Regions from separate parts of the Komagataeibacter saccharivorans genome, predicted to be linked through region 3. Evidence: riboswitches for the same ligand, from Rfam matches in the RefSeq annotation. Region 3 holds a riboswitch; each other region holds the start of a gene.
The links. Region 3 has a riboswitch for cobalamin ahead of KSAC_RS10380 (DUF1636 family protein). Riboswitches for the same ligand answer to the same signal wherever they lie in the genome.
Positions count from the first base shown of each region.

Region 1: linked by a shared signal. The riboswitch ahead of KSAC_RS08515 (CbtA family protein) and the one ahead of KSAC_RS10380 (DUF1636 family protein) in region 3 are both predicted to bind cobalamin.
Region 2: linked by a shared signal. The riboswitch ahead of KSAC_RS08810 (carbohydrate porin) and the one ahead of KSAC_RS10380 (DUF1636 family protein) in region 3 are both predicted to bind cobalamin.

Region 1 covers NZ_CP036404.1:1,876,905-1,886,691, reverse strand. The annotation lists gene KSAC_RS08550 (transporter) at 123-1,202, opposite strand; gene KSAC_RS08545 (DUF3597 domain-containing protein) at 1,300-1,698, opposite strand; gene ahcY (adenosylhomocysteinase) at 1,774-3,072, opposite strand; gene KSAC_RS08535 (dipeptidase) at 3,154-4,191, opposite strand; gene KSAC_RS08530 (aldo/keto reductase) at 4,377-5,210, shown strand; gene KSAC_RS08525 (lytic transglycosylase domain-containing protein) at 5,370-6,506, shown strand; gene KSAC_RS08520 (peroxiredoxin) at 6,541-7,170, shown strand; cobalamin riboswitch at 7,189-7,379, shown strand; gene KSAC_RS08515 (CbtA family protein) at 7,405-8,130, shown strand; gene KSAC_RS08510 (extracellular solute-binding protein) at 8,133-9,320, opposite strand; gene KSAC_RS08505 (lysophospholipid acyltransferase family protein) at 9,553-9,787, shown strand, end outside.
Region 2 covers NZ_CP036404.1:1,929,014-1,938,800, forward strand. The annotation lists gene KSAC_RS08795 (EAL domain-containing protein) at 1-1,196, shown strand, start outside; gene KSAC_RS08800 (redoxin domain-containing protein) at 1,186-2,235, opposite strand; gene KSAC_RS08805 (ribokinase) at 2,341-3,282, shown strand; cobalamin riboswitch at 3,312-3,539, shown strand; gene KSAC_RS08810 (carbohydrate porin) at 3,692-5,314, shown strand; gene KSAC_RS08815 (hypothetical protein) at 5,647-6,183, shown strand; gene KSAC_RS08820 (peptide deformylase) at 6,205-6,699, shown strand; gene KSAC_RS08825 (response regulator) at 6,718-7,446, opposite strand; gene phoU (phosphate signaling complex protein PhoU) at 7,436-8,155, opposite strand; gene KSAC_RS08835 (TonB-dependent receptor) at 8,327-9,787, shown strand, end outside.
Region 3 covers NZ_CP036404.1:2,254,140-2,263,926, reverse strand. The annotation lists gene KSAC_RS10400 (nitroreductase family protein) at 1-737, opposite strand, end outside; gene acuI (acrylyl-CoA reductase (NADPH)) at 1,067-2,047, shown strand; gene KSAC_RS10390 (CbtB domain-containing protein) at 2,140-2,364, opposite strand; gene KSAC_RS10385 (histidine phosphatase family protein) at 2,534-3,067, shown strand; cobalamin riboswitch at 3,123-3,356, shown strand; gene KSAC_RS17300 (hypothetical protein) at 3,341-3,520, opposite strand; gene KSAC_RS10380 (DUF1636 family protein) at 3,519-3,917, shown strand; gene cobW (cobalamin biosynthesis protein CobW) at 3,923-4,975, shown strand; gene cobN (cobaltochelatase subunit CobN) at 5,007-8,378, shown strand; gene cobG (precorrin-3B synthase) at 8,375-9,610, shown strand; gene KSAC_RS10360 (precorrin-8X methylmutase) at 9,607-9,787, shown strand, end outside.

The sequences.
Region 1 (9,787 bases), 380 kb from region 3:
TACGGCGCTTATGCCCTTCATGACATCATGCCGGGCAGGGGCCTGCTATCGTCGACATGAAGGGCGCTGCGCCCTGATCTGGCATGCAGGCCGGTCTTTCAGGCAGCTCGTCTGTTGCCTGCCTAGAGCAGTTTCATGACCTTGAGCAGCAGCCACGTAATCATCATGAACAGGAAGCAGATCCCACCGGCCTCCACCGTGCCCATCGCGCCGGATGCCAGGAACATGCCCCCTGTATTCATGCCGAAAAAGCCGGTGACGAATGTGGCGGGCAGCATGAGGGTGGTCACGATCGACACGGTATAAAGGCGGCGGTTGGTTTCTTCCGCCTGTCCCGATGCCAGTTCGTCCTGTAGCGAGCGCGCGCGGTCCTGTAGCGCCAGAAGGTCATCAAGCGCCGCGTGGATCTGGCGTTGCGACCGGTCGCGTATGTCATCTTCCGCCCATTCGGGCAGTTCCAGATCCTCGTTATGGAAAATGCGGTCCACGGGCGAAATCACGCGCCGCAGTTCGGTCGAACGGCGACGGACCCGACCGATCAGCCCGCTTATGCGACCGAAATCCGTGTGCTGGTCCAGTGTCAGCAGCAGGTCTTCCGCGCGGTCCAGCTGGTCATCGAGCATGGCGATGTTGCGGCGGACGGTATCCGCGAACTCCAGCAGCGTATAATCGACCACTTCCGCAGGGGAATCAAAGGATTCGATGCGCTGGAGCGTGCGATAGACCACCCCCAGCGCCGGCACCGGCTGTCGGCGGGTGGTGATGAGCAGGGTCGGCAGGACCGCGAAACGCCATGCGGAAAGGTTCTTGTCATCTTCCGACATGGCATCGTCAAAGCCGGGCAGCGCGCCATATACGATGTCGCCCTCGGCTTCCACATTCGTACCCCGGTCCGTGCTGCCAAGCGCCAGACGCACTTCTTCGGGCAGGCAGGGTATGGCCTGTATGTGGGCACGGGTGGATGTATGGACGATATCGTAATGCAGCCAGACCCATGTCCCCGGTGTGGCGGGGTCGCCGCCTTCAAGCGCGCGGGCGATCTGTTCATCGGTCAGGCGTTCAGGCTTCTGGCCTGCGCGGCAGGCAATGGCCCAGACCAGACCGTTGGACACGGAAGAGGCTGATGACATGCCCGACGACAGGGTTGCGCTGTCCGTCATGGGAAAATCGGGCACGGTCTCCATCGCGTATCCTTCCGTCATGCCGCGTATCGTGGCGGCTGTCGTGTCGCTTGGTGGGGCCGGTATGCAAAACGGGCGCGCGATGGCTGGCTGCCACGCGCGCCCGTCCCGCCTGGCGTCATTTCATCAGGTCGGGGGAGACCTTACCGCCATTCTGCGCCAGTTTCTGCATCACCTGGGCATGCAGCCAGATGTTCATGGACGCGGAATCACTGGTGTCGCCGGTGTAGTGCAGTTCCGACGCCAGTTCCTTGCGCGCGGCAAGGGAACTGTCCAGCCCGAGCAGCTTCATCAGGTCGACAATGGATGTCTGCCAGTTCAGCTTTTCGGGGTTCCTGGCGGCCATGGCGGCCAGAACCGCATCCACGTCCACCGGCTGGGCCGGGGCGGCGGAAGCAGCCGGAGCCGCAGCGGCGGCCGGGGCAGCAGCGGGGGCTGCCGCCGGTGTCGCGGCATCAGCGTGGCTGAGTCCCGTATATTCGAAGATCTTGGACATGATTGAACCGAAGATGCTCATATTCTCTCTCCATCGCAGGGTCCGGCCCGGCGGGTGCCGGACCGGTCAAGCGTATATCAGGGACTCTGGCGGTGCTTAGTAACGGTACAAGTCGTTCTTGAACGGGCCGTTTACGGGCACGTCAATGTAGGCTGCCTGTTCCTTGGTCATCCGGGACAGGTGGGCACCCACCTTCGCCAGATGGAGTGCGGCAACCTTTTCGTCCAGTACCTTGGGCAGGGTGTAGACCTTGTTTTCGTATTTGCCCGCCGGTGCCGTCCACAGTTCGATCTGCGCCAGCGTCTGGTTGGTGAAGGACGCGGACATCACGAAGGACGGGTGGCCCGTCGCGTTGCCCAGGTTCACCAGACGGCCTTCGGACAGCACGATCAGGCGCTTGCCATCGGGGAAGACGACCTCATCCACCTGCGGCTTGATGTTGTCCCACGTGAAGTTGCGCAGGGCGCCGATCTGGATTTCGGAATCGAAGTGACCGATGTTGCACACGATGGCGCGGTGCTTCATCTCGCGCATGTGGTCGAGCGTGATGATGTCCACATTGCCCGTGGCGGTTACGAAGATGTCGCCACGCGGGGCGGCTTCTTCCATCGTCACGACCTCGTAGCCTTCCATTGCGGCCTGCAGCGCACAGATGGGGTCCACTTCGGTCACCAGCACGCGGCAGCCCGCGTTGCGCAGGGACGCGGCGGAACCCTTGCCCACATCGCCATAACCGGCAACGACGGCAACCTTGCCGGCCATCATCACGTCCGTGCCACGGCGGATGGCGTCCACCAGGCTTTCGCGGCAGCCATACAGGTTGTCGAACTTGGACTTGGTCACGCTGTCATTGACGTTGATGGCGGGAACCTTGAGCGTGCCCTTCTTTTCCATCTCCCACAGGCGATGGACGCCCGTTGTCGTCTCTTCCGACAGGCCGCGCACGTCCTTGAGCAGTTCGGGATACTTGTCGTGCATGAGGACGGTCAGGTCGCCGCCATCATCCAGGATCATGTTCGGCGTCCAGCCATCGGGACCGCGGACGGTCTGCTCGATGCACCAGTTGAATTCGTCTTCCGTCAGGCCCTTCCATGCGAAAACGGGCACGCCCGTGGCTGCGATGGCGGCCGCGGCCTGATCCTGCGTCGAGAAGATGTTGCATGACGACCAGCGGACCGTGGCCCCCAGCGCCGTCAGGGTCTCGATCAGGACGGCGGTCTGGATCGTCATGTGCAGGCAGCCCGCGATCCGCGCGCCCTTCAGCGGCTGGGACGCGCCATATTCCTCACGGAGCGCCATGAGGCCGGGCATTTCGCCTTCCGCGATCGAGATTTCCTTGCGTCCCCACTCGGCAAGCGAGAGATCCTTGACCTTGTAGTCAGTGCTGGTGGTCATTTCTTGTTCCATATTCGGTCAGTACGGCACAGGATATAGCCCGTTGGGCGCGCGTGATCCAGAGCGGGCGGGATATGACGGTCACGCGATCGTGTCCGCCACCTCTTCCGCCTGCTTCATGATGCGCAGGAAATTCTCTCCCCACAGCGCCGCGATCTGGTCGCGATCATAGCCGCGCCGCAGCAGTTCGGCGGTCAGGTTGCCGGATTCAGCGGCATTGGCCCAGCTGCGTATTCCGCCGCCGCCATCGAAATCGGACGAGATGCCGACATGTTCGATACCGATTCGCTGCACGGCGTAATCGATATGGTCCACGAAATCCGCCACGGTCACGGCCCGCGTGTCGCGCACGTCGCGCGGGCGCAGGAAAGCGTCCATGGCGGTAATGTGGATCACCCCGCCACACGCCTTCAGCGCGTCAAGCTGCGTATCATCAAGGTTGCGCGGATGATCGCACAGGGCGCGCACGCAGGAATGGCTGGCGAATACCGGCGCGCGTGACAGTTCGACGGCCTGCATCATCGTGCTGCGCGCGGTGTGGGAAACATCGACCAGCATGCCAAGGCGGTTCATTTCCGCCACCGCGTCGCGGCCCAGCGCCGACAGGCCGCCATGGATGCTTTCGGGGTCCTGCAGGTGCTGCATCGGCCGGGCCGAATCGGCCAGACGGTTATGCCCGTTATGGGTCAGCGTCATGTAACGCGCGCCCAGTTTGCGGAACGCGGCGATCAGGGACAGGTCCTCGCCGATGGTGTAGCCGTTTTCGACGGCGGGAATAATGACGATGTCACCCGCCGCATGGGCGGCGCGTACGCCCTCGACCGTATCGCATACCCGCACGCCCGGTATCTGGCCGGTGTCCGCGATTACGCGCAGCATGGCCAGCGCCCGGTCCGACGCCGCGGCATGACCCGCCGCATCGCACGCGCCCTGTCCCACATAGGCCACAAGGCACGCCGCCCCCAGCCCACCGGCGCGCATGCGCGGCAGGTCCACCCGGCGCGACGGCGCGCCAGTGGCGAAATCGTTCCGGTCGGGCCACGGGATGTCGATATGCGTATCGATCGTCAGGATCGTGTGGTGAAGATCGGCGGCAGGCGGGGTGGGGGTATCGGTCATGTCTGTCCTTTCTGAGCGGGGACAATGAACCATATGCAGCCCAGTAATGAAAACTGGGCATAAACCAAACGGGGCCGGGCATCGTTACCCTGACCATAGGCGACACGTCCTGCCCCGGCCAGATCGCCGCCCCGCCGCCCGCGCGGGGTCAGTTGCTGCCGGGAGCGTCTGGCGAAGGAATGACCATGACCACGATTCCCCTGCTTACCCTCAATGACGGATACAGGATTCCCGCGATCGGTTTCGGCACCTATCCACTGGATAACCCGCAGGCTGAAGCAGCGGTGCGTGAAGCGCTGGCGGCGGGGTACAGGCTGTTCGATACCGCGGCGCGTTACGGCAATGAAAGCGGGGTGGGTACGGGGCTGCTCAGTTTCGATGTCGGGCGTGAGGATATTTTCGTCACCACCAAGCTGCGCGGGGCCGACCATGGCTTCGACAGCACCCTGCGCGCGTTCGAACGCAGCCTTGAACGGCTGAAGATGAGTTATGTCGACCTCTACCTCATCCACTGGCCGCTTCCGGCCAAGGACCTGTATGTGGAAAGCTGGAAGGCAATGATCCAGTTGCAGAAGGATGGCCATGTACGCTCCATCGGGGTGTCTAACTTCCTGCCCGAACACATCCAGCGCCTGATTGACGAAACCGGCGTGGTGCCCGCCGTCAACCAGATCGAGATGCACGTCGATTTCGCGCAGTCGGGCCTGCGCGCCATGCACCGCAAGCACGGCATCCTGACCGAGGCGTGGAGTCCGCTGGGCCGGGGCGCGGTGATGGAGAATCCGGTCCTCAACCGCGTAGCGGAACGTCATGGCAAGACCCCCGCACAGGTCATGCTGCGCTGGATAGTACAGACCGGCTCAGTGCCCATTCCCAAAAGTGCGCATCCCGAACGCATGCGCGCCAACCTGCAGACATTCAGCTTCAAGCTGACGGATGAGGACATGCGTGACCTTGCGGCACTGGACAGCCCCAGCCACCGCACCGGTCCCGACCCCGCGACCTGCACCGAGGAATAACTTCCTTTAATTCCGGGCGGGAAATGGCATGTACGCAGCCTGCGCATCAGGATTGCGCAAGCCGGAGCCGCGCTGTTATGGTGCGGCCCTCCCGTCGGATGGGGCCATGCTGGCATGTCCACCATGGGAACATGGGCATGAGCGGGATAACGGCAGGACATGGCAACAGCGCAGGCAGTAGTGGAACCGGCATCTGACGAATGTGGGCAGGCGGCCCCGGTCGCCCGGTCCACCACTACGCGCGGGGCCGTGCGGTGGCTGGCGCTGGCATTCGCGGGTTTTCTGGCCGCCTGCGCGCAGGGGCCACGCCCCATGACCGAAGCGCAGATGATGGACGAAGCCGATACCTATCGCGCCCGCGCCCATACCAGCTATACCCCGCCCGGCCCGCCGGACGATCCATGGGGACCGTATATTACCGAGGCGTCGCAGCGCTTCGACGTGCCCGCCGTCTGGATCAGGCAGGTCATGCAGCGCGAATCTGGTGGCCAGCTTTACCGTAACGGGCAGTTCGTGACCTCGCTGCCCGGTGCGATGGGGCTCATGCAGCTCATGCCGCCCACTTATGACGAGATGCGCGCGCGCTACAGCCTCGGCCCCGATGCCTATGAACCCCATGACAACATCGTGGCAGGCACCGCCTACATCCGCGAGATGTACGACATTTACGGCTCCCCCGGCTTTCTTGCCGCCTATAACAGCGGGCCGGGACGGCTGGATGATTTTCTGGACCGCTACCACACCCTGCCCAAGGAAACCCGCGATTACGTAGCCTCCATCGGACCGAAGATCGCGGGCAGCACGCCGCTCAACCGCTCGCAGGCGGACCTGCTGGTGGAAGCGCGCGCACTGGCCCGCGCGCAGGCGGCGCAGAACAGCCGTGGCGGACGAAACCGCGCCCGCACCCTGATGGCGGCCGCACCGCAGGATACGGTAGCCGAGCCCCCGTCGCCCGAAGCTGCCGCCGTCCGTGCGGCATGGAGCGCGCGTGAACAGAGCGGCGTGACCCCCATGACATCGGCTGCGGTGCATCCCGGGGTCATCAGCATGGCGGGTGGACATGACTGGGCGGTGCAGGTGGGCGCCTTCGGTTCCGCCGGGCAGGCCGAACATGCGGCGGGGCAGGCAAAGGCCAGGGTTTCCTACAGCGGGGTGCGCACGCAGGTCGCCAGCGTTGCATCGCAACGCGGTCATGTCTATCGTGCAAGGCTGACCGGCCTGTCGCACGCTGCTGCCGAACAGGTCTGTCAGCGACTGGGTGGCGGTGGCTGCCAGATCCTGCCGCCCGCCACATGATGGCTGGAACCCTGCTTTCAGGGTGTGAGGAAACATGAGGTATTTTTACAGGCGTTCGCGCTGGTGCATGCCGGGGCTGTGCCTGCCGCTGGCGGGGGTGCTGGCGTTTGCCGGGTTCGTGTGTTTCTCACCCGCGCGCGCGGCGTTGCCGGTGGGCAGCCAGGCCCCGATGTTTGATACCCAGGCCACGCGCAATGGCAGTGAATTCAGCTTCCATCTGGCCGATGCGCTGCGCAAGGGGCCGGTGGTGGTGTATTTCTATCCTGCGGCCTTTACCCGTGGCTGCACCATGGAAGCCCACGATTTTGCTGCCGCCATGGACCAGTACACGGCGCTGGGCGCCACGGTGATCGGCGTTTCGACCGATGACCTGCCCACCCTCGACCGTTTTTCCGTCAGCGAAGGCCATGGCCGCCTGATGGTCGCAACCGACCCGAAGGGGCAGATCGCGCGGCAGTATGACAGCCGCCTGCCGCTGCTGAACCGGGCCAACCGCACATCCTATGTGATCGCGCCCGATGGCAAGGTGATTTACGCCTATAGTGCGCTTTCGCCCGATGGCCATGTCGCTCATACGCTTGATGCGCTGCGGCAGTGGCGTGCGGCGCAGGGTCAGGCCAGCAGGGTGACGTTGCCGCAGTCCCCGGCCACGGCTGCGCCGTAGGCCGCGCGATATTGACTTGGATGCGGGCGCGGTATTGACTGCGCCCCTCGTGATCCGCGGGAGGGAAGCCGGTGGGATTCCGGCACGGTCGCGCCACTGTACATCGCATGTCGTCATGCGGAAGTCAGACCTCTCCCGGTGGATAAAGAATAATTCCGTTGCGGGACGCGCTTTCCCGACAGGAGATCTGACAATGAATTTCCATTCCTCCCTTTCCGGTCGGGGGGCTGGCTGATGGCGGGCCGCCTTCTGCTGCGTGGCATGCTGGCTGGTATTCTTGCCGCCTGCCTTGCCTTCGTGTTCGCCCGCGTGTTCGGTGAACCGCAGGTCGCCCTTTCCATCGCTTATGAAGCGGCACAGGACGCGGCGGCAGGCGATGCGCCAGAGCCGGAACTGGTCAGCCGCGCGGTGCAGGCATCCATCGGCATGCTGACCGCCGCCGTCATGTATGGTGCCGCCTATGGCGGTCTGTTTTCGCTGGTCTTTGCAACCGCTTATGGCCGGATTGGCCGTTTTTCGCCGCGCATGCTCGCCCTGCTTCTGGCCGGGGCGGGATTTCTGGCGGTGGTTGTCGTGCCCGATCTCAAATACCCGGCCAACCCGCCCGGCGTCGGTACGCCGGAGACGATCGGCCTGCGCACGGCCACCTATTTCGAGATGGTGGTCTTTTCGCTATGCGCGCTCGTTCTGGCGGTTCTTTCTGGCCGCGCGCTGGTGGCGCGGCTGGGTGAATGGAGTGCCTCGCTGTGCGGGGCGGCGGTGTTCGTGGTGCTGATCGCGCTGCTGCAATGGGTGCTGCCTGATGTGAACGAGGTGCCGGACAATTTCCCCGCCCTCGTGCTGTGGCGCTTCCGGGAGGCAGCACTGGGCATGCAGCTTGTTCTGTGGGGTAGCCTGGGGCTGATGTTCGGTGTTCTGGCCGAACGGCTGCTTACGCCCCGGGCCGTGCGTCACGGCTGAAATCAGGGACCGGCTGTGCCGTCATCCGCATTGTCTGTGGCGGGTGTGACCGTGGTGGGCGTGACGGGAGTACTGTCCTTCATCACGCCGTCCCATAACGCATGCAGCCTGCCATCCATGGCCTCGTCAACGATGGGGTAGGGATGGCTTGCGGCGATATAGCCCGGCTGCTGGTCCCAGTGCAGCGCGGCGCGGGCCGCGTCATCCAGCGGGGCAAGCGGACTGGCGGGCATGCCCCAGTAACATGATGATGTGGCAAGCCGCGCCTGCGCGGCAGGCGTGCGCAGATACTGCGCGAATGCCAGCGCCAGCGCCTTGCGCTGCGATGTGGCGACAATCGAAATCCCGTGCTGCCAGCGTATGCCGCCCTGCCGGGGCACGGTAAAGGTCAGCTCCGGGCGCCGGGCTGTGGCGGGGGGCTGCGCATCGGCCGTCGCCACTGCGCCGCCTTCGCCCACGCCCGCCGTGGTCCATGCGCCACCGCCCACGACAATATCCACCTGACCATCCGCCAGCGCCTGCTGCACCGTGGCCATGTCCCCTACCAGTGCGGCGCTGGCGCGCAGGGTGACAAGCCTGTCCCGCAGGGCGGGCAGGTCGGTATCGTGCAGGTGTGCGGGATCAAGGCCCATGGCCAGCGCGATATAGGACAGGACCGGCAGGTAGCTGTCATATATCGCGATCCGCCCGTGATGGCGTGGCTGCCAGATGGCGTTGATGTCCTCCATATCCGCAGGGTCTACCCGTGTGCGGTTGAAGGCTACGGCATTGAAGCCATATTTCTCCGCCACGGAATACAGCCTGCCGCCATAGGACCCGATTGCCGGATCGGCGATGGGGGCTGGCACTTCGGCTGCGGGAAAATCGGCGGGGTCCAGCGGCTGCAGCATTCCGGCCATAGCCAGACGGGGGGCATCCGTTTCATCCATGATCACCACGTCCCAGTCTCCCGGTCTGGACTGGCGCAGGATGGTGCGGGTGGCATCGCCGCTGTCGATGTCCTTGAAGTGGATACGTACCCTGTTGGCCTGCTCGAAGGGGCCAAGCAGTTCAGGGTCTTCATGATCGCACCATGTCAGCACGTTCAGTACATCATCCGCTGCCCGCGCGGGGCCATGCGGGAGGGACGCAAGAAGGGTGAAGGCGGTCGTGGCGGCGAACAGGACGCCGCGACGGCTGCATGCGGACATGGGGAAAAACTCCTCAGGGATAAGTACCTAGCATGGACCGGTCATCACGTCCGGTCCAGCGGCGGACGGGACACAGGCCATCCGCGCCGGTCCGTATTCCTTGTCGCCAGGCAATATGACGGCACGATGACGGCGGGCGCACACCGCGCGCGTTGCATGCATGACACGGCAGCCAGACTGTCCTGCCGCCCTATATTGTCGCGTGCCATGATGGCGGGCTATGGATAGGCGCATGATCGCCGATTTCATCCGCCGCTTTACCCGGCGTCGTTCCACACCACCTGTCCAGTCCCTGCCCGCGCGACGTGCCTCCCGGCAGGTGATCGCCCCTGAAGCGGGTTCGGATGCCGCGCGGGCCATCGCGACCATGTCCGTCACCCCGTCGGGCCGCCTGCGTGAATATGCCCGTACCGCCCGTGGCGTGGGACGGCTGGCCGCCATTACGGTGTGGGTGCCGCTTTCGGTCG
Region 2 (9,787 bases), 330 kb from region 3:
GCCTCATGATCATCGACCTCGACCGCTTCCGCAAGATTGTGGAGGCACTGGGACAGGGCCGGGCCGACCAGCTACTTCTGGAACTCTCCCGCCGCCTGCGCCACGGCATTGCCGGGCGCGATGTCCTGATCCGCACGGAAGGGGACGAGTTCGTCATCATTACCGAAGAAAACGCGCCCGACGTTACCCTTCTGGCCGAACGCATCATCCATAACCTTGAAGAACCGTTTACCGTGGATGGCATCCCGGTCAGCATTTCGGGCAGTATCGGCATCTGCACCCATATCGACGATCAGGACATGGAGGAAACCCTCCGTCAGGCCTATACCGCGCTGGCACAGGCCAAGAAGGCGGGCCGCGGCTGCTACCGTTTCTTCCATCCGTCCATGACCCGCCAGGCCGATGACCATGTCATACTGGCATCCAGCCTGCGTGAAGCAATTGCCGACAGGCGGCTGAACCTTGTCTACCAGCCGCAGGTGAACGTGCTGACCGGCAGGCTGCACGGGGTGGAAGCCCTGTCACGCTGGACCGACCCGGTGCTGGGCACGATCCCGCCGGGGCGGTTCATTCCCGTGGCGGAAGAAACCGGCCAGATCCGCGCGCTGGGTGCATGGTCGTTACGGGTGGCATGTGAACAGATGGCCGAATGGATTGCACGCGGCGTGGCGGTGCCGACCGTGTCGGTCAACCTGTCCGCCATACAGTTTCAGGACCCCGAACTGGTTTCCCAGCTTGCCACCGTGCTGCACCAGACCAACGTCCCGCCGGAACGGCTGATCGTGGAACTGACCGAAACCACCATGATCGAGAATTTCGAGCAGACCATGACCACGGCGGTCGCAATCCGCAATCTGGGGATCGGCCTGTCCATGGATGATTTCGGAACCGGTTATTCCAGCCTGGCCAACCTTGCCAGCCTGCCCATAAACGAGGTCAAGATCGACCGCAGTTTCATGAAGGGTTTCGGCAGCACCGGCAATGTACGGCAGGTGGTGACCGCCATCATCCGCATTGGCCATACGCTGGGCATGACCGTAATTGCCGAAGGCGTGGAAGAAGCCGAACAGTGCATCCAGCTACGCGCCATCGGCTGTGACGTGATACAGGGGTACTATTTCGCCCATCCAATGGATGCTGAATCACTCGATACATGGATACGCGAACGCAGGTTCCAGTCCGCCCTCAACCCGTAAGCGGGGCGCTGGCTTCCCGTGCCGCCGCCATGGACGCCTCGTTGAACGCAAAGGGCAGACACGCATACCGCACCCCCTGCGTTACCGGGCGGACCGCATGCAGCAGCGCACACGAAAACACCACCGCGCCACCAGCAGGCGGCCGCAGGCCGCGCGACGAAAATTCGGGGAAGGTGAGTTCCCCGCCCCCATAATCATCGTTCAGCGTGATCGAGATGGCGAACAGCCTGTGGGCCGCCCCCGGCACCGTATTGTCACGATGCGGACCGAAGCATCCACCCTCCGCCGCATCGTACCGGCCCAGCACCATGCGGTCCATGCGGGTCACGGTGCACTGGAACACACGGGTAATTTCGGGCACCACACGCCGGATGATGCGCGCCTGTAACTGCCGGACAAGATCACCGTCGCGTAACAGGCAGTCACGTCGGCTCTTGAACCCAGAATCAATTATATTGACCGGCTTTCCATCCGCCCCGCGCGTCAGCACGGCAGACGGACGGGATTCGTGCGTGTGGTAATAATCCATCAGCACCTGACAGAACGCCGGTTCCAGCACGGCAGGCAGCATGAGTGCGGGAACCGGCCCATCCTGCACGGGCGGCAGGCGCATGACATGATCGAGCACGCGCGCCGCCACACCCGGCGCATCGGGCATGCTGAGGCATACACGCAGCATGGGATCGACCACGACCCAGAAGCATTGCCCCACCCCGATCCCGTACAGGTCATGCACCCTGCGGTCGGCATCCCGGAAAAACCGGATGGATTCCCCGCCTGTTACAACCGGGATACGGGTTTCATCCGCACTGTCCGCGCTGACGCCAAAAAAACCGACCGCACCGTCCGCCTGCTGCGCGGCCCGCGCCCGCATGACCGACAGGGCGCGAGCCGCGCACGGATCAAGGGTGGAGGGAAAAAAGAACAGAATGCTGTATCGGCCCGCCGCCATGTCAAAGCTGTAATGACCCCACCGCGTTGTACAGCGCTGCACAAACCGTGGGGCCGGATCGCCCGCTGCAACCGGCAATACGTTCATGATTTCCCATCCCCCATGGCGGCATCATGCCAGCACCATATATTTTTCTGTCCGGCGACATGCTGATATGACTGTTGTCATCCGTTGCATCATGTCAGGTCCGCCATGTCCACGTCCCCCGCCCATATTGCCGTGATCGGCAGCACGAACATTGATTTTGTCACGCATGTCGAGCGTTTCCCGCATCCCGGTGAAACGCTGCATGTCCATTCCTCCACGACCGGGCTGGGGGGCAAGGGCGCAAATCAGGCGGTTGCGGTGGCGCGGCTGGGACAGGACGTGGCACTGGCTGGCTGGACCGGAACCGACATGCTGGCCGAGATGGCGCGCACCACCCTGCACGATGCCGGGGTGAACGCGCGCTGGCTTCTGGCCGATCCGCAGGCGGGCACGGGCCGGGCCTTCATTACCATCAACCATGCGGGGGAAAACCAGATTCTGGTGGATGGCGGCGCCAACATGGCCCATGGGGCCGAAGCCTGTGCCCATCTGGCCCCGGTGCTGGACAATGCGGCAGTAGTCATGATGCAGATGGAAATGGATGCGGAGCTGGTGCAGGCCGTCGCACGACAGGCCCGTGCCCGGAACATACCGGTCGTGCTGGACCCGGCCCCGGTGCCTGCAACCGGTCTGCCCGACGCCTTATTCGCCCTGGCGGATATCCTGACCCCCAATGAAAACGAAACGCGCGAACTGACCGGTATCCTGCCCGTCGATGAAGCTACCGCCCTGCACGCCGCCCGGATCCTGCATGAACGCGGCACGCACACGGCCATTATCAAGCTGGGGCACCGGGGCGTGGTATATTCCACCGCCACGACACGGGGTTTCGTACCACCTTTCGCGGTCAGGGCGATTGATACGGTCGCGGCCGGGGACTGTTTCAACGCCGGACTGGCGACTGCGCTGGCGCGTGGGGCGACGCTGGGCGAAGCCGTGCGCTACGCGGCTGCCTGCGGGGCGCTGGCCACCACCCGAGCGGGTGCAGCCGAAGCGGCACCGACCGCCGATGAAGTCGCATGCCTGCTTGACCGGACACCGGGCTGAGCTTGCATGCAGGGCGGCAGGCATTATAGTCCGCCCCATCAGTCAACGGTCCCGTGCAAGCGGGTAAAAGAGGGAATGCCGTAGACCCGGCAGGGTGCAATGCCCGGGGTCGCAGTCGGTAGCTGTACCCGCAACTGTAGGCGGAGAGTATTTCATCTGGCGTCGCCATCAGGCGGCAACCACTGGCTCCGACCGGGAAGGTAGATGAAATGCAATGACCCGCAAGCCAGGAGACCTGCCGTTGTCCACCTACCATATCGCCGGGCGGGTATTCCCGGAGATGGGCATAAAAGAATGTATCCGACCAGTTAACATCCCGTATTGCCAGTTCCGCACCGACCAGACACCCGGTTAACGCCGCGTGGTGGCCGGTTATGACCAGACCCATCCTGACGGGATGTTTTTGTTGATGAAATTCTTTCATTCCCTGCGGGTGTGCAGGTACCTGCCCCGCATCATATTACTGGGCTGCTGCGCTGCCGGCGGTCCCGAGGCCCACGCCCAGACACCCCTCACCCAGCTTGCGCAGGACCGCGCCCGCCTTGGCAATTCCACCCCGCTGGTCCAGCAGATCGACCCTGCGACGGTGCGCGATTCAGAACGCGCGCAGGCCGATGCGGAGGAAAAGGCCGCGGGCGATGGTGACAGGCTCGATACCAGCGGCAACCTGCTGGGCAATATGTGGAGTGCGCGGCCATGGCTGTACAAACACGGCATCACCTTCGACATTCAGGAAGTCGATGAACTCTGGGGCAACGGCACCGGCGGTTCGGCCTCGGGCAATGACGGGGCAGCCGGTTCGGGCACCGGCCCGTCCTATGATGGCGTGACCATGCCGACGCTGACCGTTGATACCGAAAAGCTGTTTGGCCTGAAGGGCGGCCTGTTCCAGGTCAGCGCGCTGCAGACGCGCGGGCGTTCGATCTCGCAGGATCACCTGGCCAACTTCAACCCCGTCAGCGGGTTCGAGGCCGACCGCTCCACCCGCCTGTTCGAACTGTGGTACCAGCAGACCTTCCTTAACGGAAAGCTGGACGTGAAGATCGGGCAGCAGGATCTCGATACCGAATTCCTCATCAGCGATTACGCATCGCTTTACCTCAACGCCAATTTCGGCTGGCCCATGGCCCCGTCGGTCAACCTGTATGGCGGCGGCCCGTCATGGCCGCTGTCCTCGCCCGCCATCCGCATCCGCTACCGCCCCAGCGAGAAGTTCACCTTCATGTTCGCCGCCGCCGACGACAACCCGCCGGGCAACCGCTACAACTCGCTTCCCATCCAGCAGGCTACCGGGTCCATCAGCGGTTACAATTCCGATCCCACCAGCCAGACCTATGACGGCGCCAATGGCACCAACTTCAACATGGGCACCGGCGCGCTGCTGATAACCGAACTGCAATACGCGCTGAACCCGCAGCCCGCCGACATGTCCCATGTGACGAAAGACCCCGGCCTGCCGGGCATCTACAAGCTGGGCGGGTATTACGACACGGCGAAATTCGCCGATTACCGGTATAACCGCAACGGTGGTTCGCTGGGGGCGGCGACGCTGAACGTGAACAGCACGGAGTCCGACCTGACCCCGCGCTGGGACCGGGGCAACTGGATGGTGTATGGCATCATCGACCAGATGATCTGGCGGCCTTCGCTGCAATCCGCACGGTCGGTGGGCGTGTTCCTGCGTGCGACCGGCAATGGCGGCGACCGCAACCTGATCAGCTTCGCCATCGATGCGGGCGTGAACCTGAAGGCGCCGTTCAGGGGGCGTGACAACGACACGATCGGGCTGGGCTGGGGCATTGGCCGGGCCAGTTCAGGCCAGCGCCAGTTCGACCGCGACAGCGGATCAATCGTGCAGGGCAATGAAAACCATCTGGAACTGACCTATCAGGCGCAGGTCACGCCGTGGATGGTGATGCAGCCTGACTTCCAGTACGTCTGGAACCCCTCCGGGGGGGTGACGGACTGGACCGGAAACCGCCGCGTGGGCAACGAGGCCGTTTTCGGCCTGCACAGCAGCCTGACCTTCTGAAAACGTCCCGTTCGCCCCCCCGCATTATCGTCGTGATGCACGGGGGCAAATGGAAATGTTTTCACACCACAAGGGGACTGCCAGCACATACTGGCGGTCCCGGCAGGTCATACGGGAACAAAAGCACAGACCGGCATTGAAATTTACATTATTGTGAGGCCGCCAGCCCTTCTATACCCGTGAAGGGACAGGGCGGATGACCATGTCACGCACCCTAACTGTAAAGGAAGAATCCGTTGCGCCGTCTTGTTGCTTTATGTCTCCCGCTCAGCATGGCCGCCTGCGCGCAGCATGCACCGCGTCCACTGGTGAATTACTGCAGACAGCCAGCCGTGACGTCCGCCGTGGTGGCAACTGCCAATCAGGGTGCGCCGCAGGCTTCCCCCGCAATCCGTTTTGAAGATGGCACGATCAAAAGCGCCGTCTATGACGACCATATGCAGGTTCTGGCCTGTCACGGCACGGTGGTGCGCAAGGATGGCACACGGCAGGATGGCGTCGCCATTGCCCGCCTGCCCCACATGCACACCGGATGGAAGCAGATCTGGCATACATCAGTCGCCACGCATCAGTGGATACCCGATGCGGATATCATCAAAAACCGGCAGGAACAGTACGCCCGCTATTACGACCATACGCCGCAGGCGTGCAAACCCTACGCGCATGAACTGTTTTACGGCACCCCGAAGTCCGATAAGGAAAACAGCACCCTGCGCGAGACGCTGTACGACTGCCTTGCCGAACACGATGTCAAACCCATGCGGCCCGTATCGGGCATTGACCATACCTACAGCCCGTTTGGCATGAATTTCTATATTCCCTACTACACCAACCTGAACGCGGACGATAACGGTCCTTTCCTTTACTGACCGGGGAGCCGGACACCTGTCATGGCCATTCTGCCCATCATCCGCTTTCCACATCCCTGCCTGGAACAAGCCGCAGACCCGGTGGACGCCTCATCGGCGGCTACGCGACAACTGGCCGCCGACCTGCTGGAAACCATGCATGCGGCACCCGGCATCGGCATTACCGCCTGCCATGCAGGCATCAGCCAGCGGCTTGTCGTCATTGACCTGCCGGACGGTGACGGGCCGCATGTCTATGCCAACCCGGAAATCGTCTGGCAGTCCGATGAAAGCGTAACCCGTGAGGAGGGCAGCGTGTCCATGCCCGGCATCCATGGCCCGATCACGCGCCCGGCGCGCGTGCGGGTGCGCTATACCCGCCCCGATGGCACACAGGCCGAGGAGGAGGCGGATGGCCTCATGGCCGTGTGCCTCCAGCATGAAATCGACCAGATCAACGGCATTTTCTGGATACGCCGCCTGTCCCGCCTGCGCCGGGAACGGGCGGTCAAACGGTTCGCCAGGCTGGAACGGTAATGGATGGGTGGACCGGGTTCAGTCCACCTTCCCGTCATCAAGCATATAGCCACTGGAACGGACCGTACGGATCAGGTCCGCCCCGCCGGATGCGTTGAGCGCCAGACGCAGCCTGCGGATATGCACGTCCACGGTGCGTTCTTCCACATGGATGCCGTCATCCCACGCCGATGCCAGTATCTCGGCGCGTGAAAAGACCCGGCGGGGATGACGCATGAGGTGCAGCAGGATACGGTATTCCGTGGGACCAAGGGCAATGGCTGCCCCCCCACGCGTAACCCGGCGCGCGCCGTGGTCCAGCGTGACATCGGCAAAGTTCAGCACGTCTTCCACCGGCAGGGCGGAAGCCCCCGCCGCCCGGCCCATGCTGCGCCGCATGACGGCGCGCACACGCGCATGCAGCACGTCCATCCCGCACGGCTTGACCAGATAGTCATCCGCACCCAGATCGAGTGCATGGACGGAATCGCGTTCTTCCCCGCGCGCGGTCAGCATGATGACGGGCAGGTAGCGCGTGGCGGTGGCCATGCGCAGCCTTCGGCACAGGTCCACCCCTGACAGGCCCGGCATCATCCAGTCCAGCAGCACGAGGTCGGGCTTCCACTCGGTTACTTCGCGCAGGGCGTCCAGACCGTTATCCACCGGCATGACGGTGTGGCCCGCAGCCTCCAGATTGTAGGACAGCATGACGGACAGGGCGGCATCATCTTCCGCAACAAGGATGCGAAGCGGTCGGTCAGGCTGCACCGTCCCGCCCTCCCTGCCCGGAGAAGCCGCCACGCGGGCGCACGACAGGCAGGATTTCGCCCGTGGCGGTGTAATAGACCCGTTCGGCGATGTTGGTGGCGTGATCGCCGATGCGTTCAAGGTTCTTGGCGATGAACAGCAGATGCGTGCAGGCGCCGATGTTGCGCGGGTCTTCCATCATGTAGGTAACCAGTTCACGGAACATGGCGTTGTACAGTTCGTCCACCGCCGTATCGGACTGCCAGACTTCCCGCGCAAGCGTGGCGTTGCGCTGGCTCATCGCGTCAATGGCGCGGCGCAGGTTGTCCTGCACGAGGCGGCCCATGCCGCGCAGCCCGCTGAGCGAGACACGCGACGCCACCAGTTCCGCCCGCAGCGACCGCCGCGCGATGGAGGCGGCGCAGTCGCCGATGCGTTCCATGTCCCCCGTGATCTTCAGCGCCGACACCACTTCACGCAGGTCGCCCGCCACCGGCGAACGCAGGGCGAGGATGCGGATGACCATGGCTTCCACATCGCGTTCCAGCGTATCGACCTGCGGATCGAGGTCGGATGCGATCCCGGCGGCGCTTTCGTCACGGTCGGCGATGGCGGCGATGGCCTGCGATGTCTGTCGCTCCACCAGGCCGCCCATGCGTGCCATCATGGAGCGCAGATGCTCCAGCTCCTGTTCATAACTGCGTACGATATGTGCCGATTCCTGTCCCACCTGCGAACCTTCCTGCCTGCCCGCACAATTATACGGGATGTGCCCGAAAACGGGGCTTACGATACGCTATTTGAGTATATTATATCGGTCCCGAATTTGTTCAAGACGATGTCATACCCCAGCGGGGTGGGACAAAATAATGAAATAAAAAGATTTTTTCAGGAATACGAAATGCCGCGCACACCCCGCCCCCCTGTTGTGCCCGATGCCGGTATTCTCTCATGCCGTCAGATGCTTACGGCGGCCCTTGGCATGGCGCTGGGCATGGGGCCAGGCATGGCCGCGGGTAACGACAACGTCCCCGCCACATCCACCGCCGCCCCGGCCACGTCCCATACCACCAGCCAGCCAGCCGCCCCCAAGGTGGAGCGGATGACCGTGACCAGCCAGCACGTGGTCGGCACCCAGCCCGGTGGTGGCCTGATCCGGGAGGAGGACGCGGCAAAATCCGTCAGCACCATCGGCACTGATTTCATGCGCAAGCAGGCGCCAAGTGCTACCGCGTTCGACATGGTCAGCCTGCTGCCGGGCGCCAATGTATCCTCATCCGATCCGCTGGGATTTTCACCCCAGACCAATATCAGCGTACGCGGGCTGGGCGGGGATTCGCTGGGTTACGTGCTTGAAGGCATGCCGCTTAACGACATCGCCTATTACAACGGTTATCCGGGTCAGTTCGCCGATACCGAGAATTACCAGAGCGTCTCGCTCGAACAGGGATCGGCGGATCTTGATTCCCCCGTGCTGAACGCGGCGGGTGGCCTCATGAACCTGTCCTTCCGCGATCCGTCCACCCGCGCGGGTGGGTATGCGGATGTGTCCTATGGTTCGTACAACACCAACCGGCAGTTCCTGCGGCTGGAAACGGGGCAGATCGGGCATACCGGCATACGGGGCTTCGTGTCGTATTCCCATGGTTATACCGATAACTGGCGCGGTCCCGGCCATGATGAACGCCAGCATATCGATTTCAAGTTCCTGCGCGAATGGGGGGCGGGCAACCGCGTTTCGGTGCTGGGCACGTGGAATACGATGGTCGCCAGCTACTATCCCCCCGTGGACAAGGCGGACTGGCAGGCCGAAGGACCGCATGGGGCGGCAAACAACCTTGCCGCCACCTACAACCCGAACGATGCCGCGGGGGGCACCGATTACTGGGCGCTGTACCGCCAGCCCGAACGTATCTTCTACGTCGCGGCACCGGCGCGGCTGACGCTGGCGGACCGGCTGCACCTCAAGCTCACGCCCTATGCCCAATGGAGCTACGGCAACGATCCCGGCGGCACGACGATGGGGGAAACCGGAATGTTCAGCGGGGCAAGCCCCGCCGGGGTGCCCGATGCGGATGCCGTCGTGCGCGCCAACTGGACCCAGACCAGTTACCGTTCCGGCTTCAATGCCGCCCTGGACTGGCAGGTAGCCAACCATGATCTGGTGTTCGGCTACTGGTACGACTATTCCGACGATAGCGAACACCAGCCCTTTACCGCCGTAAACGGCAGCGGTTACGCGCCGGACATATGGGTGGACCGGATCAGCCGCACCGTGCTGCTGCCCGATGGCCAGCAGCTTGATGCAGGCAGCTACCATATGATTTCCCAGACCAATGCGCTGTATGTGGGCGACCGGATG
Region 3 (9,787 bases):
GCGGTACGGGCGGCACGCAGCCGTTCATCATAGGCCGCGATGACAGCCGGGTCGTTCGCGGCAGCACTGTCATACCGTTCGGCATGCAGCACGGCATGCTGCGGCAGGCGGGGCTTGATGGCGGTGAGACGCTGGCGGTCGGGGTAGCCGACACTCATGCCGAACAGCGCAACCGTACGCGCGGGCAAGCCAAGTTCGGCGGCAATCGCTTCGGGCCGGTTACGCACCGCGCCGACATACACGATTCCCAGCCCGTAGGATTCAAACGCGGCAGCGGCATTCTGCGCGGCGAAAGCCGTATCCATGACGGCGGCCAGAAAGGTATCGAGGCAGTCCACCCCCGGCAGGTCACGGCCATGCGCCTGCCCCACATGGTCCAGCCGCGACAGGTCGGCAACCCATGCAAGGAACAGCGGCGCCTGCGCGATGAAATCCTGATCCCCCGCTATCTTCGCAAGCCGCGCGCGCCGGTCGGCGTCGCGCACGGCAATGACGCTCCATCCCTGCAGGTTGGATGACGTGGACGCCGACTGCGCCGCGGCCACGGCGGCCTCCAGCACCCCATCAGGCAGGGCGCTGGCACTGAATCCCCGCACGGAGCGGTGCGTCATGAGACCACGCGCCACCGGGCTTTCGGGCAATGCGGGGGCTGCGGGCGGCTGGGTGCCGTACCGCGCCCGCCACAGCGCGGCCATGGAAGAAAGGGCCGGAAAGGACGAAACAAGACTGTCGGACATGAAATGCCTCCTGCCTGTGCAATGGTGGCTGGATAATAAGCACACCACACTGCCTGTCTGGCGGGAAGCGTGGGAAAATCACACCTGCCCTGCACATTTTCGCATCATGGCGCAGGACGGCCATGCACCACCATCCGGTCATGGACCGACCGGATGGTCTTTAAAAAGATCCTTTGAAAATCTTGTTTTTTTCAGGATGCACTTTTCTTCACGTTGCTGCGATGTCACAGGGCTGTAAATAGGAAACCATACCTGAATCCTGCATGAAAGTTACAGTCACGCCGCTCCGGCCGCGCGTTTTCCCCTGCCCATAAAGGAAGTCCGCCAGCATGTTCGAGGCCCTGATGATCTCCCGCACCGACGATGCGGTCACGACCCGCGTGGAACAGGTCGATCCCGCATCCCTGCCCGCAGGCGATGTAACGGTCGCGGTGGATCATTCCAGCCTCAATTACAAGGACGCACTGGCCATTACCCGTGGCGCGCCGGTGGTGCGGCGGTTTCCGATGGTACCGGGCATCGACCTTGCCGGTCGCGTCATCGAATCGGAAGACCCACTCTATCGCGCAGGCGACCGGGTGCTCGCCACCGGCTGGGGACTGGGGGAGACGCACTGGGGCGGCCTGTCACGCATGGCCCGCCTGTCGGGACGGTGGCTGCTGCCACAGCCTGCGGGCCTGTCCTCGCGGCAGGTGATGGGAATCGGCACGGCGGGCTTTACCGCCATGCTGTGCATCATGAGCCTTGAAGAAGGGGGGCTGACCCCGGCCAGCGGACCGGTCATCATAACCGGGTCGGGCGGTGGCGTGGGTGGCATGGCCATCATGCTTCTGGCGCAACTGGGCTATCAGGTCACAGCCGTAACCGGCCGCCCGCAGCTTCATGCCTATCTGACCCGTCTGGGCGCAAGCGAAATCGTACCGCGTGAGGCGCTGGCCCCCACGGGCAGGCCACTGGAAAAAATCCGGTGGGCCGGGGGTATCGATGTGGTGGGCGGGGATACGCTGGCCACGATGTGCGCATCCATCCAGTACGGTGGCACGGTGGCGGCCTGCGGACTGGCGGAAAGCATGGCCCTGCCCCTGACGGTCGCGCCCTTCATCCTGCGCAACGTGCGCCTGCAGGGCGTGGACAGCGTCATGTGTCCCCGCCCGCGCCGGATGGCGGCATGGGCGCGTCTGGCGCGCGACATCGACCATACGCTTCTGGAAAGCATGCTGCACGATGCACCGCTGGCCGATGCCATCACCATCGCGCCGCGCATTCTGGCGGGTCACGTCCGGGGCCGGACGGTCATCAGCATGGCCTGAACGCAAAAACGGCATTCCCGATGGAAATGCCGTTCAGCACATACCCGGTCACGGGACCGGAACAGGCGGGACGAACCCGCGCCCCTACTGGATCAGTGGCAGGGGAAGCCCAGCAGATGGCGTCCGTCATGCACGAATTCATGCACGTAGTGACCGGAAATGAGCGCGGTCGCCCCCTGCTCCGCCCCGACGAAATACAGCAGCAGCGATGCCAGTACCAGCCCGAACACACCCCACGGCAGCAGGTCGCGGACCGGGATGGAAACCTGCGGCGCGGCAACGCTACCGGTGGACAGGACAGTTGTACCTTGGCTCATACTGGGAAACTCCATGGATCACGCACGACCCGGAGCAGTATGCATGAAACACGGCCTGATCTGCCGCCCGTTCCATAACCGGATCTGGCCGCATGTTTCCAAAATTGGCATGGAAGGTCAATCATCCATTGCTTGACCCACCCTTTCCCCATGCGCGGGACAGTGACCCATGAACCAGATCCTGACCTGCATTGCCCTTCCCCCGGCGGACAGCCTGCGCCCGGGCATGATCCCCCGCACGGACGATGCCATCGCCCTGCCCCCGGATTTTCCAGGCAGCCTGTCCGATGATGCCGACCTGACCCTGATCCCGCCGTCAATGGAACCACCGCCAGATTGTGCCTGCCACCATGTGCCCGCGCTGCGCATGGTGGAAATGGGCGCATGGCAGGGCGCTGCACTGAAGGATCTGCCCCCTGCCGGTCTGGCCCGCTGGACTGCGGATGCCACGTTCGCCCCGCCCGGCGGGGAAAGCCGCGCGGACCTCCTGCACCGCATCACCCCCTGGCTGACGGCCCTGCCCACAACACCGCCGCGCATCCGGGTGATGGCCGATGCCACGGTCATAAAGGCCATCGTCATCGCAGCCCTTGGCGGGGATGCGGGCATGCTGTCGCGGCTGGATATCGCACCATGCAGCCATACGGTGCTGACGCGGCATACGGCATGGCGCGTGCGCATGACCGGCGCGCCGCTGTCATGAAGGCGGGACATATCCAGCATTACCGTGGTTTCTTTGACAGCGCGGTCCGCAATCGTCTAAATCCGGTCCTGATGGTTCCCCATTGGGGAGAATAGGGAAGACGGTGCGCCCATGGGCAAGGCCGTCGCTGCCCCCGCAACTGTAGGTGGCTGTTTCCGGCCCGCGTGACCTGTCAGGGAACGCGGCATTGTCACTGGTCCCTTACCAGCGGGACCGGGAAGGCAGCCGGAAGGGAGGGATCACCCCCTCCGCCACAAGCCAGGAGACCTGCCATCATATGCCGCGCCGCAGCCATGCGACCCGGATGAGACCGATTTCAATCGCATGGCCGGCGGGGTGCCCGGCACGCGATGGGCCACCGTCCCCGCCCCGCGCGGGTGCGGGGTCGTAACCGTGCACCCCGCCTTCAGGCTGCGCCGCGCAGCCATGCCGCGAAAGGGCACGGACCGACATGACCGCACAGCCGCAGCCGGAATCCGGAAATACGCCCCCCGTGCATCTGCATGTATGCGTGACCTGCCGCCGGGGCCTGCCCGCATCCGACAATCCGCAGGGACGCCAGCTTCATGACGCCATGGTGGCGCTGGCGGCGGACACGCCCGGCCTTGTCATTCATGAGGTCTCCTGCCTTGCCGCATGTGACAGCGGCTGTGCCGCCGTGGTGGCCACGCCGGGCAAATGGGGCTGGCTCCTCGCCCGGCTCGGCCCGGAGAAGGCACAGGACCTGATGACCTATCTTACGGCCTACGCCGCATCGCGCAGCGGCACCGTCATGCCATCGCGCAGGCCCGCCAGCCTGTCGGACATGGTGCGTGGCCGTTTTCCCGCATCCCTTTTTTCTGGAGCCTGATCGCCATGACCCCCACCACCACGGCACGTGCCAGGGTACCCGTTACCGTCATCACCGGCTTTCTGGGCGCGGGCAAGACCACGCTGCTGCGCCATGTGCTGGCCAATGCGAAGGGCAGGCGCATTGCCATCGTGGTCAATGAATTCGGCACGCTGGGCATTGATGGCGACACGCTGCGCGCCTGCGGTGTGGAAGGATGCCGTGACGAGGATATTGTCGAACTGACCAATGGCTGCCTGTGCTGCACGGTTGCGGATGATTTCCTGCCGACCATGGAAGCCCTGCTCGACCGCGCAAGCCCGCCGGACCATATCGTGATCGAGACCTCCGGTCTGGCGCTGCCCAAGCCGCTGCTCAAGGCCTTTGGCTGGCCCACCATCCGCACCCGCATGACGGTGGACGGCGTGGTTACGGTGGTGGACGGCCCCGCCGTCGCCGCTGGCCGCTTCGCCGACGACCCGGAGGAGGTCGCCCGCCAGCAGGCGGCCGACCCGTCGCTCGATCATGACAACCCGCTGGCCGAAGTCTACGAAGACCAGCTCCTGTCGGCCGATCTGGTGGTGCTGAACAAGTCTGACCTGATGACGGCGCAGCAGGCCGATGCGGTGGAAGCCGCGATCCGCGCCGAAATCCCCCGCGCGGTCAAGGTGGTGCGCGCAACAGACGGGCAGGTTGACCCGGCGGTGCTGCTTGGTCTGGACGCGGCGGCGGAAGACGACCTTGCAGCGCGCCCGTCCCACCACGATGCGGAAGGCGGCGAGCACGAGCATGATGATTTTGAAAGCTTCGTGCTGGCCATTCCCGAACAGGGCAGCGTGGACGGTTTCATCGACCGGCTGAAAACACTGGCCGAACAGCACGACATCCTGCGCATGAAAGGCTATGCCTGCGTGCAGGGCAAACCCATGCGCCTTGCGGTACAGGGCGTCGGCAGCCGCTTCCGCCACCAGTTCGACCGCCCCCTTGCCAGTGATGCGCCGCGCACGGGCGATCTGGTGGTGATCGGGCAGAAGGGCATGGACCAGTCCGCCATCGCGCACGCGCTGGCGCAGGTCTAGGGGACAACGGCAGCAGGACGGGACAGGCACCATGCATCTGCTGGCACGCGAGGTCCGCACGCTCGACGACGGCGATCAGGCGGAAGATCTGGGGCATGCCCCGGCGGATATCGTGTTCCTGTCCTTTTCGGACAGCGACCTGCTGTGCCTGAACGCCGCCCATGCGGCGGCGGACGCTCCGGCTGCCAGCCTGTGCACCGTCACCCTGTCGCGGCTGCTGCACCCGATGTCGATCGACCTGTATGTAGCCGATACCATCACGGATTCGCGCTGCGTGGTGGTGCGGCTGCTGGGGGGTCTGGATTACTGGCGTTACGGGGCGGAAGAACTGGCGCGCGCATGCGGTCAGGCGAATATCCCGCTGGCCTTCCTGTCCGGGGATGGGCGCGATGACCCGCGCCTGGCGCGGCTTTCCACCGTGGGGGACGCCACGCGCGCGCGGCTTGATGCCCTCATGCGCACGGGCGGCAGCGCCAACATGGCAACCGCCCTGCGGGTCATGGCGCATCTGGCCGGATGCGGGCCGGATGTGGATACGCCCACCATTCCCCTGCCCCCGGCGGAACTGCTGCACGCAGCCGACCCCGCCCTGCCGCTACGTGCAATGGTGGTGTTCTACCGCACGCATCTGCTGGCGGCGGATATCGCCCCCATCATGGAACTGGCCTCCGCTCTGGCCGGACACGGCATCGGGGCTGACCTGCTTTATGTCACCTCCCTGAAAGATGCCGCGTCGGCGCGGGTGGTGACGGACCGGATTGCCGCAGCCCCGCCCGACATCATCCTCAACGCCACCTTCTTTTCCACGCGGGGCAGCGATGATGGCCACAGTCCGCTGGATATGGCGGGCGTGCCGGTGCTGCAGGTGCAGCAGCCGGGTATACCCTACGCCACATGGCGCGACAGCGTGCGCGGCCTGTCACAGGCGGACCTTGCGATGCAGGTGGTGCTGCCGGAACTCGACGGGCGGATTCCCGCCTGTCCCATTTCCTTCAAGGAAGAAGCCGCGCCCGGGCTGCCCGCGCGTCATGTGCCCTACCCCGATGGCATCGCGCTGACATGCGCCCGCGCCGCCGGGTGGGCACGGCTGGGACACACGCGGCCCGACGCGCGGCACGTGGGCATCATCCTGTCCGACTATCCCGGCGCGCAGGGCGCGCCCACGGGACAGGCTGCCCACGCCGTGGGACTGGACAGTTTCGCAAGCCTCGAACACATCGTGTACCTGCTGCACGCCGCCGGATACGATACGGGTGCGGCCCCGCTGCCTACCGCACGGCAGCTTACGGATGCACTGGCCCGTGCATCCGCGCGGCCCTTTGTCTCTATCGCCACCTACCAACGCTGGTTTGACGGCCTGCCTGCGGAATCACGCGCAGCGCTCACGACCTGCTGGGGCACGCCGGAAGAAGACCCGGCCTGCCGGGACGGGATGTTTCACCTGCGCCACATGCGGGCGGGAAACATCCTGATGGCGCTGCAGCCCGACCGGGGCGCACCGGGCGACCGGCACGGGGGCTATCATGATCCCGATACCCCGCCCCGGCATGCCTATGTCGCCTTCTATCTGTGGCTGCGCCATGAAGCGGGGCTGGACGCCATGGTGCATCTGGGCACGCATGGCACGCTGGAATGGCTGCCGGGCAAGGCTGCTGCGCCCAGCGCCACCTGCTGGCCGTCATTACTGGTGGACGGGCTGCCGGTGATCTATCCCTTCATTGTCAATAACCCCGGCGAGGCCGCCGCCGCCCGGCGCAGGCTGGGGGCCGTCACCATCGGCCACATGACGCCCCCCATCGTGCCGGTCGGCACCAGCGGGACCGATACGGGCGAACTGGAACGCCTGATCGATGAATATGCGGCGGCTGATGGTCTGGACCGCAGGCGCGGGGCCATACTGCGCGGGGAAATCCTGCAACGCGCGGACAGTCTGGGCCTGCTGGGAGAAAGCGGCGCGGCCCGTGACGGGGATGAGGATGAAGCCCTCGCCCGGCTGGATGCCTATCTGTGCGATGTGAAGGACCTGCAGATCCGCGACGGGCTGCATGTCTTTGGCCACCCGCCGCCACGGGCGGATGAACTGGCGCGGGCCATCGCGCATTCGTGCAACATGACCGATGGCGAGGAAATCGCCACCCGCCTGCACGCATGCGGACAGGCGGAAAGCAATGCGCTGCTGGCCGCGCTGGATGGCCGGTTCGTTCCCGCAGGCCCGGCTGGCGCGCCCACGCGCGGGCGTGCCGATGTGCTGCCCACGGGACGCAACCTGTATGCCATGGACCCGCGCGCCATCCCCACCCGTTCGGCGCTGGTGCTGGCCGAACGCACCGCCGCCATACTGATTGAAGGGCATCTTCAGGATCAGGGCGAACCGCTGCGCAGCCTTGTGATCGACCTGTGGGGTTCGGCCAGCCTGCGCACGGGGGGCGAGGATCTGGCCCTTGCGCTGCTGCTTATGGGGGTCAGGCCGGTATGGGATGACGCATCGGGCCGTATCACCGGGATCGAGATCGTCCCCATGGCCGAACTGGGCCGTCCGCGCGTGGATGTCACGCTACGGCTGTCGGGCCTGTTCCGCGATGCCTTTCCGGGTCAGATCGCCCTGTTTGAACAGGCGGTGCAGGCCATTGCGGGGCGCGATTTCGAAGCCCCGGACCTCAACCCGCTGGCCGCCAGTGTCACCGGACTGGACGGCCCGGCCCGCCACGCCGCCACCGCGCGCATGTTCGGCGCCGCGCCCGGTTCCTATGGCAGCGGGGTGGAAGACCTGCTGGCCGGGGGGGCATGGACCGGACGCGATGAACTGGGGCAGGCATGGCTGGCAGGCTCGGCATGGACCTATGGCGGCCAGCGTGAAGGCGGGCAGGACCCGGCCGCACTGGCGCAGCGCATGGCGCAGGCGGCAGTCATGCTGCATGTACAGGACAACGCGGAAACCGATATTCTGGAAAGCGTGGACATCGCCACACATGAAGGCGGCATGGCGGCGGCGGCAGGCATGCTGGGCAATGCGCCGCGCCTGCTGCATGGCGATACGTCCCGCCCGGATACGCCCCGCCTGCGCGCCACGGCGCAGGAAGTGGCCCGCGTGACGCGCGGTCGTCTGGTCAACCCGGCCTGGCTTGCGGGCATGCGCCGCCATGGCTACCGGGGCGCAGCCGAAATCGCGCGCGGCATGGAAGCCCTGCATGGCTTTGCCGCGACTTTGCCCACACGCTTCGACCGGCAGTTCGACCTGACTTTCGGCGCGCTGCTGGACGATCCGGAAATGGAGGCTTTCCTGCGCGAAGCCAATCCCGATGCCCATGCCGCCATCCGTCGGCTGCTGGCCGATGCGATGCGGCGCGACCTGTGGCGACCGCGCAGCAACAGCGCCGGGCTGCTGCTGGATGATGCTTCATGACCATCGCCCCCAGCGTGCGCGGCTGGTGCCCCGGCCTGCATACCCCCATGGAAGCCGCCGATGGCTGGCTGGTACGCGTGCGCCCGCCCCTTGGCCGCCTGTCCGCGCTTCAGGCACGCCAGATCGCGCAGGCGGCGCGGCGGCATGGCAATGGCCTGATCGAACTGACCAGCCGGGGCAACCTGCAACTGCGCGGCCTGACACCCGACAGCACGCGTGCTTTCGCCCGTGACATGCACGCCGCCGGTCTGGCCAGCGCGGATGCGGCGACGGAGGCCCGGCGCGGGCTGCTGCTCTCCCCACTGGCGGGGCTGGACCCGCACGCAGCGGCTGACGCGCCTGCCGTCATATGTGCGCTTGATGCCGCGCTGGCCACCGCCGATACCCTGTGCGGACTGCCTGCCAAATTCCTGATCGCCGTTGACTGCGGCGGCCATATCCCGGCGGGCACATTGCGCGCCGATATCGTTGTCCGCGCCTGCCCCACCGGCTGGCTGGTCATATGCGGCGCGCGGGGCCTGCCCTGTACCGGCGCACGGGTTCCCGCCACGGTTCTTGCACTGGCCCATGCGCTGGCTGCCACCGGCGCACGTAGCCGTCCCCTGCGTGATGCGGGACTGGGACGCGCGGCCTTTGCGCAGTCTGGCCTGCTGGCCGATACGGTGGAAATCCCAGCCGCAACCGGGGCGACACCGCAACTGGCCGGTCCGCTGCCCGGCAATGCCATGGGCGCGGTCCTGCCCTCCGGCCCGATTGACGCCGACATACTGGAAGCCGTGGCGGACTGGTCCGAAACCGCAGGCAACGGCCATATGCGCATTGCCCCGTGGCGCGCGATCATACTGGAAGACTGTGCTGCGCCACCGCCAGTGCCCGGCCTGATCGCCACACCCGATGATCCGCGCCTGCGCATATCGGCCTGTATCGGCATGCGCGGCTGTGGCTGTGCGCCGCGCGACGTCATTGCGGATGCGGCCTGTCTGGCCCCCGACCTGCCACCGGGCGTGAGCCTGCACGTATCGGGCTGCACCAAGGGATGCGCCCATCCGGCCCCCGCCGACATCACGCTGGTCGCCGGACAGGATGGCTATGCCCTGTGTCCGCATGGCCGGGCGGACGATACGCCTGTAGACATCGGGCTTTCGCTGGCACAGATACATCCCATCGTGCGGGGCTGGTCCCCGCAACAGGGCGATGCCTCGCCACAGAACGGGAGAACTGGACCGGCATGACCGCGCAAACGGAACCGTACGACTACATCCATGACGGGGCGGCGATCTATGCCCGTTCCTTTGCCATCATCCGGTCCGAAGCGGACCTCAGCGGCCTGAATGAGGCGGAAGCCCGCGTGGTCGTACGCATCATCCATGCCTGCGGCATGGTGGACGTGGCGCAGGCCGTCCGCATGT